3 regions of the Streptomyces sp. NPDC047061 genome follow, and region 1 is predicted to be linked to each of the others. Evidence: riboswitches for the same ligand, from Rfam matches in the RefSeq annotation. Region 1 holds a riboswitch; each other region holds the start of a gene.

Region 1 (3,267 bases):
TCAGCCACCGGCGACGGCCGGGATGATGGAGACACCCGCCCCGTCCGGGGTGGCGGTCTCCAGGCCCTGCTCGAACCGCACGTCGTCGTCGTTGACGTAGACATTGACGAACCGGCGCAGCTTGCCCTGGTCGTCGAGAACGCGCGCGGAGATGCCGGCGTGGTTCTTCTCCAGGTCGGAGATGACCTCGCCGAGGGTGGCGCCTTCGGCGGCGACTTCGGCCTGACCGCCGGTGTAGGCGCGCAGGATGGTGGGGATGCGAACGGTGACGCTCACGTTTTTTACCTCCGGTCTGGGCAACGCCCTATTTCTCGGGGGACTCAGGCGAGCCCGGCCTCATGGAAAGACTCCAGATTCGGGCGAATGGTCGCCGTGAGCCCGGTGCCCGCGACCGCGTCCAGCGTCTTCAGTCCATCACCGGTGTTGAGTACAACGACCGACTTCGCCGGATCAATCAACCCATTCTCAATGAGCTTCTTGGTGACTCCAACCGTCACTCCGCCGGCGGTTTCCGCGAAGATTCCCTCGGTCCGCGCGAGCAGCTTGATCGCGTCGACGACCTGCTCGTCGTTCACGTCCTCCACGGCACCGCCGGTGCGGCGCGCGATGTCGAGGACGTACGGGCCGTCGGCCGGGTTGCCGATGGCGAGGGACTTGGCGATGGTGTTCGGCTTCTGCGGGCGGACCACGTCGTGGCCCTCCTTGTAGGCCACCGACACCGGCGAGCACCCCTCGGCCTGGGCACCGAAGATCTTGTACGGCTTGTCCTCGACCAGCCCGAGCTTGATCAGCTCCTGCAGACCCTTGTCGATCTTCGTGAGCTGCGAGCCGGAGGCGATCGGGATGACCAGCTGGTCCGGGATCTGCCAGCCGAGCTGCTCGCAGATCTCGTACGCCAGGGTCTTGGAGCCCTCCGCGTAGTACGGCCGCAGGTTGACGTTGACGAAGCCCCAGCCCTCGCCGGCCGGATCGCCGATCAGCTCGGAGCAGAAACGGTTCACGTCGTCGTAGTTGCCCTCGATGCCGACGAGCTCGCCGCCGTAGATCGCGGCCATGACGACCTTGCCCTGCTCCAGGTCGTGCGGGATGAACACGCAGGAGCGGAAGCCGGCCCGGGCGGCGGCGGCACCGACCGCGCCGGCCAGGTTGCCGGTGGAGGAGCAGGAGAGGGTGGTGTAGCCGAAGGCACGGGCGGCCTCGACGGCCTGGGCGACGACGCGGTCCTTGAAGGAGTGCGTCGGGTTGCCGGAGTCGTCCTTCACGTACAGCCCGCCGGTGACCCCCAGCTCCTTCGCCAGGTTGTCGGCCTTGACGAGCTTGGTCCAGCCGGGGTTGATGTTCGGCTTGGTCGCCACGTCCGCGGGGACGGGCAGCAGCGGCGCGTAGCGCCAGATGTTCGCGGGACCCGCTTCGATCTTCTTCCGGAGCTCCTCGGTGTCGTAGGCCGAGAAGTCGTACGCGATCTCCAGCGGGCCGAAACACTCCTCGCAGGCGAACACCGGGCCGAGTGGCACCCGGTGACCGCACTCGCGGCAGCTCAGGGCGGCGGCGGGGCCGAGGTCTACGGTGGATTCCGTGGTGCTTGCAACAGTCTGCACAGCCATGTGAGGCGAGGCCCTTTCTCCTCATCTTCCTCACGACGCATTTCGCCGTGAGACGGATTTGGCACCTTCCCTAGCCGGGAGCCTCGCGAGCGATCGACACTGATCGGCGATCTACGAGAACCGACTGGAGGGTTGCCGGGGCTTCAACGGGCCGTTTCCCTCTGCCCCTCTGGATGAGCGGTATGTGGTTGTCAACGCCGGGTGACCCCAGGACATGCGATGGTCATCGGCGTTGTTCAAGACTGTAACCGAAGGCCAGGACAGTTGAGTGAGTCGTCCGAACCGCGAGATGGATCACACGTCGCCGTGTGGCCGTGACAGTGAGGAGCCGCTGACCGTGCTGGAAGAAGTCGAGCGCTGGCTGGCCACCCGCTCCTGGTCCGTAACCGATCGTCCGCTGCACCGGATCATGGCCGCAAAACGGTCCTCCGGGCAGACGGTCAGCGTCGTGCTGCCCGCGCTCAACGAGGAGGAGACCGTCGGCGACATCGTCGCGATCATCCGCCACGACCTCATGCAGCAGGTGCCGCTCGTCGACGAGATCGTGGTCGTCGACTCCGGTTCCACCGACCGCACGGCGGCCGTCGCCGCGGCGGCCGGCGCCCGTGTCGTGCACCGCGACGCGATCCTGCCCCGCATCCCCGCCGTCCCCGGCAAGGGCGAGGTCCTCTGGCGCTCCCTCCTGGTCACCACCGGGGACGTCGTCTGCTTCATCGACGCCGACCTGCGGGACTTCTCCTCCGACTTCGTCACCGGCATCGTCGGCCCGCTCCTCACCGACCCGGACGTGGACCTGGTCAAGGCGATGTACGACCGCCCGCTCGGCGGCGCCGCCGGACAGGGCGGCCGGGTCACCGAGCTGATGGCCCGCCCGCTGCTGAACATGCACTGGCCGCAGCTGGCCGGTTTCGTGCAGCCGCTGGGCGGCGAGTACGCGGCCCGCCGCTCGCTCCTCGAACAGCTCCCCTTCCCGGTCGGCTACGGCGTGGAGCTGGGCATGCTGGTCGACGCCCTGCACCTGGTCGGCCTGGACGCCCTCGCCCAGGTCGACGTCGGCGTCCGCAAGCACCGCCACCAGGACGGCCAGGCCCTCGGCCGGATGTCCGCCGCGATCTACCGCACGGCCCAGCTGCGACTGGCCCGCGGCCACCTGATCCGCCCCTCCCTCACCCAGTTCGAACGCGGCGAGGACGGCTTCGAACCGCGCACGTACTCCGTGGACACGGAGGAACGGCCGCCGATGGCGGAGATCGCGGAGTACGCCGAACGCAAGGTGGCGTGACGTCGCCGCAGGGCCGCGCACCGGGTGGCGCGTCTTCGCCGTACGGCCGTATACGGCGGCGCGTCGGGCCCGGCCGTACGTTTGAGCGTTTACGGGCCGGGCTAGGTTGACGCGTATGGCTTCCCCCATGGCTTCCACCGGCGGTGCCGAGGTGCTGGTCGCGTCCAACCGCGGCCCGGTCTCGTACGACCTGCGCGAGGACGGTTCGCTGCACGCCAAGCGGGGCGGCGGCGGACTGGTCTCTGGGCTGTCGGCCATCGGCCCGGACGCGAACGCGGTGTGGGTGTGCGCGGCGCTGGGCGAGGGCGACCGGGAGGCGGTGCGGCGGGCCGGGGGCGGCCGACTGCCGGCCCAGGACACCGGCGGGCAGCAGGTCCGGAT
Region 2 (3,267 bases), on a different contig from region 1:
TCGGGCGTGGTGTGCGCGAGGATGCTGGTCGCCGGCTGGGTGCCGGTGGGGAAGACGGTGTCGGCGATCTGCTTCCGGTCGACGGCGGCCAGGATCGCCTGGCGCACCTTCACGTCCTTCAGCAGGGGCCGCGCGTTGTTGAGCCCCAGACCGAACACCACACCGGGGTTGGCCCGGCTCCGGAGGGTGACCTGGCCGCCCTTGAGCGCCGCCTCGTTGGCCTTGCCGACGCTGCTGATGGCGTCCACCTGCCCGGACTGGAGACTGCCGGCCCGCACCCCCGCCTCGGGGACGACCTTGAACACCAGCTTGTCCAGGTAGGCCGCGCCCTTCTTCGACCAGAGCGAGGAGCCCCAGTCGTACCCGGTCCGCCTGTCCAGCGTGATCGACTGGTTCTGCACGTACTGCCTGAGCACGAACGGCCCGGACCCCACCACTCCGTCGCTGCACTTCTGCTGCGGGCTCTTCCTGACGCTCGCCGAGGACTCGATGCCCAGCGAGTGGGTCGAAGTCGCCTGCAGGAACTGGGCGTTGGGCAGCTTGAAGGCCACCTTGACGGTGAGCGGGTCGACCACGGTGGTGCTCTTGACGCCGCTCAGGTAGCCCTCGGCGAGGGTGCCCAGGGCGCCGAGCTCCGGCACCGCGTCGAAGTTGTCCTTGACCACCTGCGCGGTGAGCTTCGAGCCGTCGCTGAAGGTGACCCCGGACCGCAGGTGGAACGTGAACGTCGTCGCGTCGGCGCTGATGTCCCAGCTCTCGGCGAGCCACGGCACGATCTTGCCGGTCTTCGGGTCCTGGTCGGTCAGGGAGTCCACGATCTGCCGCACCGAGTAGATGGTGTCGTTGCTGCCGACCTGCTGCGGATCCACGCAGCCGGCGTCGGAGCCCACCGCGAAGGTCAGGGTGCCGCCGGACTTCGCCGGGCCGCTTCCGCCGCCGGAGGCGCCGCCGCCAGAACCGCACGCGGTCAGCAGGACGCTGCTGGTCAGGAGGGCGGCCAGGGGCGCCCATCGGGAGGGTCTGAAAGCCGGAAGTGCTGTCACGGAGGGAGTTCTCCTACTCGTGTCACCAAGGCACGGGGTGCCGGGCTACGGGCGCGGGGCACAGCCGTGCAGGGCGTGCAGGGGCGTGCGACCCTGGCCGGGTCCGCCCCGGCCGGGGAAGCGCTGCGCAGGGACAAAGGGGGTGGCAGACGGACGACACCGAGAACCGGTGGCCCGGGGCAGGACGGCGCGAAGGAGCCGTGGCCGGTGACGGAGGTCAGCCGGCGGCAGGCGGGCCGGTCAGACCCGACAGAGGCAGCTGGTCGAGCGCTTCAGGTCGATGTGGCGCCGGCGCGAGAGCCTGGAGTACGCCGTGGCGTCGGTGAGGGAGACCGCAAGGTCATCGCTGTACCGCATGCCACTCCTCCCCGTCTCCGGCCCCGTCACGGGGCCACGCGCTTGCGGGAGTCGTCGGTGATCCCGCCGGGCTTTCACCTGGAGCACCCCACCGCGCGGGAGGGTTGCCGGTCAGCGAGCCAGGGCTTGACGCTGACACTCAATGCCGTTGGCGATCGTACGGATCGGTTTTGTCGTACGTCAATGCCCCGGCCCGGCGCCCCATTTGAGAACACGGAGCCGTCTCACGTGCCGGGACGCCCGGTGGACGCACCCAGCGGCGTGTCCTTTGACATCGCCCGTCGGCTCCGCCGAACCCTGTCGAGCGGCGGCCGGAGGGCCGGGTGTGGCCGGGGACGTTCCGAGTTGTCCGTTGCGGGTTGCCGAATGCCCAGTCGTCTGGAAAGTGCGCCCTTGTCATGACAGGGCGGGACGGCGGACTCTGGCAACAGGCACGGCGGTACGCGTACCGGACGTCGGATCCCCGACGGCCCTGAGGCGGCTCGGGAGGCCCGCGGATGTCGGTTTCACCGGAGTGCGGCGTTGATGGTGCCGCTGTCACCGAGCACGAGGCGGAGGCGCTGGTCGAGGGAATCTGTTTCAAGACCGGCCCGCCCCGCACCGTCGGGGTCGAAGTGGAGTGGCTCGTCCACCGGGAACGTGCGCCGCACGATTCCGTGGACCGGGCGGACCTGGAAGCGGCCCACGCCGACCTGCGCACCCTGTCGCTGACGTCCGGGCTGAGCGTCGAGCCCGGCGGCCAGGTGGAGCTGAGTTCCCGGCCGGCCCCGTCGCTGGCCCGGTGCGTGTCGGAGGTCTCGGCCGATCTGGCGGCCGTGCGCACCGCACTCGGCGGACACGGCCTGGCCCTGGCCGGCATGGGCGTCGATCCCTGGCAACCGCCTCGCCGCTTCCTGCGCGAGCGGCGCTACGACGCCATGGAGGCCTGCCTCGACCGTACGGGACCGGCGGGGCGGACCCTGATGTGCACGTCGGCCTCCGTCCAGGTGTGCCTCGACGCCGGCCGGGAGGAACCCGGCGTCATGGGGTTCGCGCGGCGCTGGTGGCTGGCACACCACCTGGGCGCGGTCCTGGTCGCGGCATTCGCCAACTCGCCCATGGCCGTGGGGCGTGCCACGGGCTGGCGGTCCACCCGGCAGCTGATGTGGGCGGAACTCGATCCGGGACGGGCCGGCGGACCCTCCCTGGCCCACGACCCGCGCCGCGCCTGGGTCCGGCGGGTCCTCGACGCACCGGTGATGTGCGTACGGCGGGACGGCCCCTGGGAGGTGCCGGACGGCGTGAGCTTCCGCGACTGGACCCGCTCGCGCACCATGCGCCGGCCCACCCGTGCGGACCTCGACTACCACATCAGCACCCTGTTCCCGCCCGTCAGGCCGCGCGGCCACCTGGAACTCCGCATGATCGACGCCCAGCCCGGCGACGACGGCTGGCTCGTGCCGCTCGCGGTGGTCACGGCCCTGTTCGACGACCCGGGCGCCGCCGAGATCGCGCACCGGGCGGTGCAGCCCCTGGTGGAGCGGGCCGCGGGAGCCCCGGCACCGCACAATCCGCTGTGGACCGACGCCGCCCGCCACGGGCTTGCCGACCCGCAACTGAGGCGCGTGGCCGTGACCTGTTTCGCCGCGGCGCAGGACGCCCTGCCCCGGCTGGGCGCGAGCACCAGGGTCCTGGACACCGTCGCGGCCCACGCCGACCGCTACGTCCGCCGCGGCCGCTGCCCGGCCGACGACGTGCTCGACCGGCAGCGCGACCGTGACACGTCCGCACGGAGCCGCGCCCGGCGCTGACCCGGAGCGGAGCGGAACGGAGCGGAACGGCACGGCGCCGCGGCGCAGGGCCGGCCGTTTCAGCCGGTCCTGCACCC
Region 3 (3,267 bases), on a different contig from region 1:
TTCGGCTACGCGTGGGTGCGGTACGGCCGTAGGACTAAAGTGAAGGTCGCCCCAGCTCCGGCACCCGAGGGAGAGAACCAGCCGTGATCACCGCGATCGTCCTCATCAAGACCAGCGTGGACCGGATCCCCGAGATCGCGGAACGGATCGCCGCGCTGGACAGCGTCAGCGAGGTCTTCTCCGTCACCGGTACCTACGACCTGATCGCCATGGTCCGCGTCAAGCAGCACGAGGACCTGGCCGAGGTCATCCCCGGCTCCATCAGCAAGATCCCCGGCGTGGAGGCCACGGACACGCACGTCGCGTTCCGCACGTACTCCCAGCACGACCTGGAAGCGGCGTTCGCGATCGGGCTGGACAGCTAGTAAGCGCCGCCGACTGCAGCGCGCCCCAAAGGGGCGCGTTGATCAGACCGCCGGGACGCAGCGGCCTTCCTCCGTGCGGTACGACCACTTCGCGCCCTCGGTCACCAGTTCCCGCACGGCGTTCACGAAGCGCTCGACATGCTCGTCCGGCGTCCCCGCGCCGAAGCTCACGCGGATGGCGTTGAGGGACTTCTCGCCCTGTGCCGCCTCCGGCGCCCCGCACTCGCCCTGGGTCTGCGGGTCGGACCCCAGCAGCGTCCTGACCAGCGGGTGGGCGCAGAAGAGGCCGTCGCGGACGCCGATGCCGTACTCGGCGGAGAGGGCGGCGGCGAAGTGGGAGCTGTTCCAGCCGTCCACCACGAAGCTGATCACGCCGACGCGGGGGGCGTCGTCGCCGAAGAGGGAGAGGACCCGGACCTCGGGGACCTCGGCCAGCCCCGCCCGCACCTTCTCGATCAGGTACCGCTCGCGGGCGACCAGCGTGTCGAAGCCGGCCTCGGTGAGCGCCTTGCAGGCGGAGGCGATGGAGTAGGCGCCGATGACGTTCGGGGAGCCCGCCTCGTGCCGCGCCGCGCTCTCGTGCCACTCCACGGCCACTCCCCCGTCCTCGCGCCTGGTGACCTTGCGGCTGGCGCCGCCGCCCGCGAGGTAGGGCTCGGCCGCCAGCAGCCAGTCGGCGCGGCCGGCGAGGACGCCGGAGCCGAAGGGGGCGTACAGCTTGTGGCCGGAGAAGGCGACCCAGTCGACGTCCAGGTCGCGGACGGACACGGGGTGGTGCGGGGCCAGCTGGGCGGCGTCCAGGACGATCCGGGCGCCGTGCGCGTGCGCGGCGGCCGCCAGCTCGCGGACCGGCCACAGCTCGCCGGTGACGTTGGAGGCACCGGTGACGCAGACCAGGGCCGGGCCGTGGGGGTCGCGGTCGGCGAGGGCCTTCTCCAGGGTTTCGACGGCCTGCGCCGGGGTCCGCGGGGCGTCGAGACAGGTGACCCGGGCGTCCTTCCAGGGGAGCAGGCTCGCGTGGTGCTCGGTCTCGAAGACGAAGACCTGGCAGTCCGCGGGGAGGGCGCGGGCCAGGAGGTTCAGGGAGTCCGTCGTCGAGCGGGTGAAGACCAACTGGTCGTCGGGGCGGCAGTCGAGGAACTCGGCGACGGTCTTCCGGGCGTTCTCGAAGAGGTCGGTCGACAGCTGGGAGAGGTAGCCGGCGCCGCGGTGGACGCTGCCGTAGTACGGCGCGTAGGCGGCCACGTCGTCCCAGACCCGCTGGAGGGCCGGGGCGCTGGCCGCGTAGTCGAGGGCCGCATAGGTGACCTCACCGCCGGTGACGAGCGGGACGGTGACATCACACCCCAGAACGGGCAACGGGGCACAAATGGTCTGTACGGAGGCGACGGTGGAGACGGACATGGCGGAACTCCCGTGAGAGGCAAGGCGGAATCGCCGTGCGAGCGCGCGGACGAGCGCGGCTCCAGCACGGAGAAAAAGGAAAAGGGGATGCGGAGGCGGGGCTCTGCGGCCCTATCGCATTCGCTTGCTCACGGGAGGCTCCTCGACGACCAGGACCCCTGGTGTTCGAGGGGTCCGCGCTTGCCGTGGACCTCGCTGCCCACGGCCTGGTCCTCACCCGGGGCACCCCGCCACGGACGGAGGGTTGCCGGACAGTCGGCCGGGGCCTCATGACTGTCACTCATGACCTGGAAGGAAACGTAGGTGAAGTGATCGCCGACGCGCAACTCCTGTCCGGATGACGGGACGGGGGTCTGGCCGGCCGGCACCGCCGAAGAGGAGGTGTGTGGCTGATCGCCGTCGCGGCGGAAAGAATCTCGAGCACCGGCGATCAGCCGCGACGACGGAGCCCGGCAGTGCCGGACCCCTCGCCGCCTCTACTTGTGCGTCGCCGCCGCCCAGCGTTCCAGTGCGCGCTTGGCCGCGCCCGAGTCGATCGACTCCGCGGCCTTGTCCATGCCCGCCCGGAGTTGCCCGGCGAGCGTCCCGGCGCCCGGGTCGAGGGCCACCAGGGCGGCCGCCGAGTTCAGCAGCACCGCGTCCCGTACCGGCCCCTGCTCGCCGTCCAGCAGCCTGCGGGCGACCTCCGCGTTGTACGACGGGTCGCCGCCCCGCAGCGCTTCCACGGGGACCAGGTCGATGCCGACGTCACGGGGGTCGAAGGTCTCCTCCGTGACCTTGCCGTCGCGGACGATCCAGACGTGGGACGTGGCGGTCGTCGTCAGCTCGTCGAGGCCGTCGTCGCCGCGGAAGACCAGGGCGGAGTTGCCGCGCTCCGCGAAGACGGCCGCGACCACGGGGGCCATGCGCGGGTCCGCGACGCCGACCGCCTGGGCCCGGACCTTCGCGGGGTTGGTCAGCGGACCGAGGATGTTGAAGACCGTGCGGATGCCCAGCTGGCCGCGGGCGGCTCCCGCGTGGCGCAGCGCCGGGTGGAACTTGATGGCGAAGCAGAAGGTGATGCCGGCCTCCTCGGCGACCTCGGCGACCCGCTGCGGGGTCAGGTCGAGGTTGACGCCCAGCTTCTCCAGGACGTCGGAGGCACCGGACGCGGAGGAGGCCGCGCGGTTGCCGTGCTTGACGACCTTCGCCCCGGTGCCGGCCACCACCAGCGCCGACATCGTGGAGATGTTCACCGTCTTGGCGCCGTCCCCGCCGGTCCCGACGATGTCGACGGTGCGGCCCGGCACCTCGATGACGTTGGCGTGCTCGTACATCGTGCGGACGAGGCCGTTGATCTCCTCGACCGTCTCGCCCTTGGCGCGCAGGGCGACGACGAAGCCGGCGATCTGGGCGTCGGTGGCCTGGCCGCGCATGATCTGGTCCATCGCCCAGGCCGTCGCCTCGGCGCTCTGGTCCTGCCCGTACAGCAGCGCGTTCAGTACGTCGGGCCAGGAAC

The links. A riboswitch is a leader RNA that binds a small molecule or an ion and turns the genes downstream of it on or off. The one in region 1 is predicted to bind S-adenosylmethionine.
Region 2: linked by a shared signal. The riboswitch ahead of ABZ887_RS14420 (putative leader peptide) and the one ahead of thrC (threonine synthase) in region 1 are both predicted to bind S-adenosylmethionine.
Region 3: linked by a shared signal. The riboswitch ahead of ABZ887_RS06245 (aminotransferase class V-fold PLP-dependent enzyme) and the one ahead of thrC (threonine synthase) in region 1 are both predicted to bind S-adenosylmethionine.

What each region holds. Positions count from the first base shown of each region.
Region 1 is NZ_JBEYVI010000024.1:44,979-48,245, reverse strand. Features, by position in the region: gene ABZ887_RS29695 (MoaD/ThiS family protein) at 1-276, opposite strand; gene thrC (threonine synthase) at 321-1,604, opposite strand; SAM riboswitch class I at 1,623-1,784, opposite strand; gene ABZ887_RS29685 (glucosyl-3-phosphoglycerate synthase) at 1,942-2,886, shown strand; gene ABZ887_RS29680 (trehalose-6-phosphate synthase) at 3,014-3,267, shown strand, end outside.
Region 2 is NZ_JBEYVI010000007.1:220,440-223,706, forward strand. Features, by position in the region: gene ABZ887_RS14415 (ABC transporter substrate-binding protein) at 1-1,043, opposite strand, end outside; gene ABZ887_RS14420 (putative leader peptide) at 1,284-1,400, opposite strand; SAM riboswitch class IV at 1,434-1,547, opposite strand; gene egtA (ergothioneine biosynthesis glutamate--cysteine ligase EgtA) at 1,898-3,190, shown strand.
Region 3 is NZ_JBEYVI010000003.1:38,964-42,230, reverse strand. Features, by position in the region: gene ABZ887_RS06255 (rhomboid family intramembrane serine protease) at 1-87, shown strand, start outside; gene ABZ887_RS06250 (Lrp/AsnC ligand binding domain-containing protein) at 84-365, shown strand; gene ABZ887_RS06245 (aminotransferase class V-fold PLP-dependent enzyme) at 408-1,769, opposite strand; SAM riboswitch class IV at 1,941-2,057, opposite strand; gene trpD (anthranilate phosphoribosyltransferase) at 2,246-3,267, opposite strand, start outside.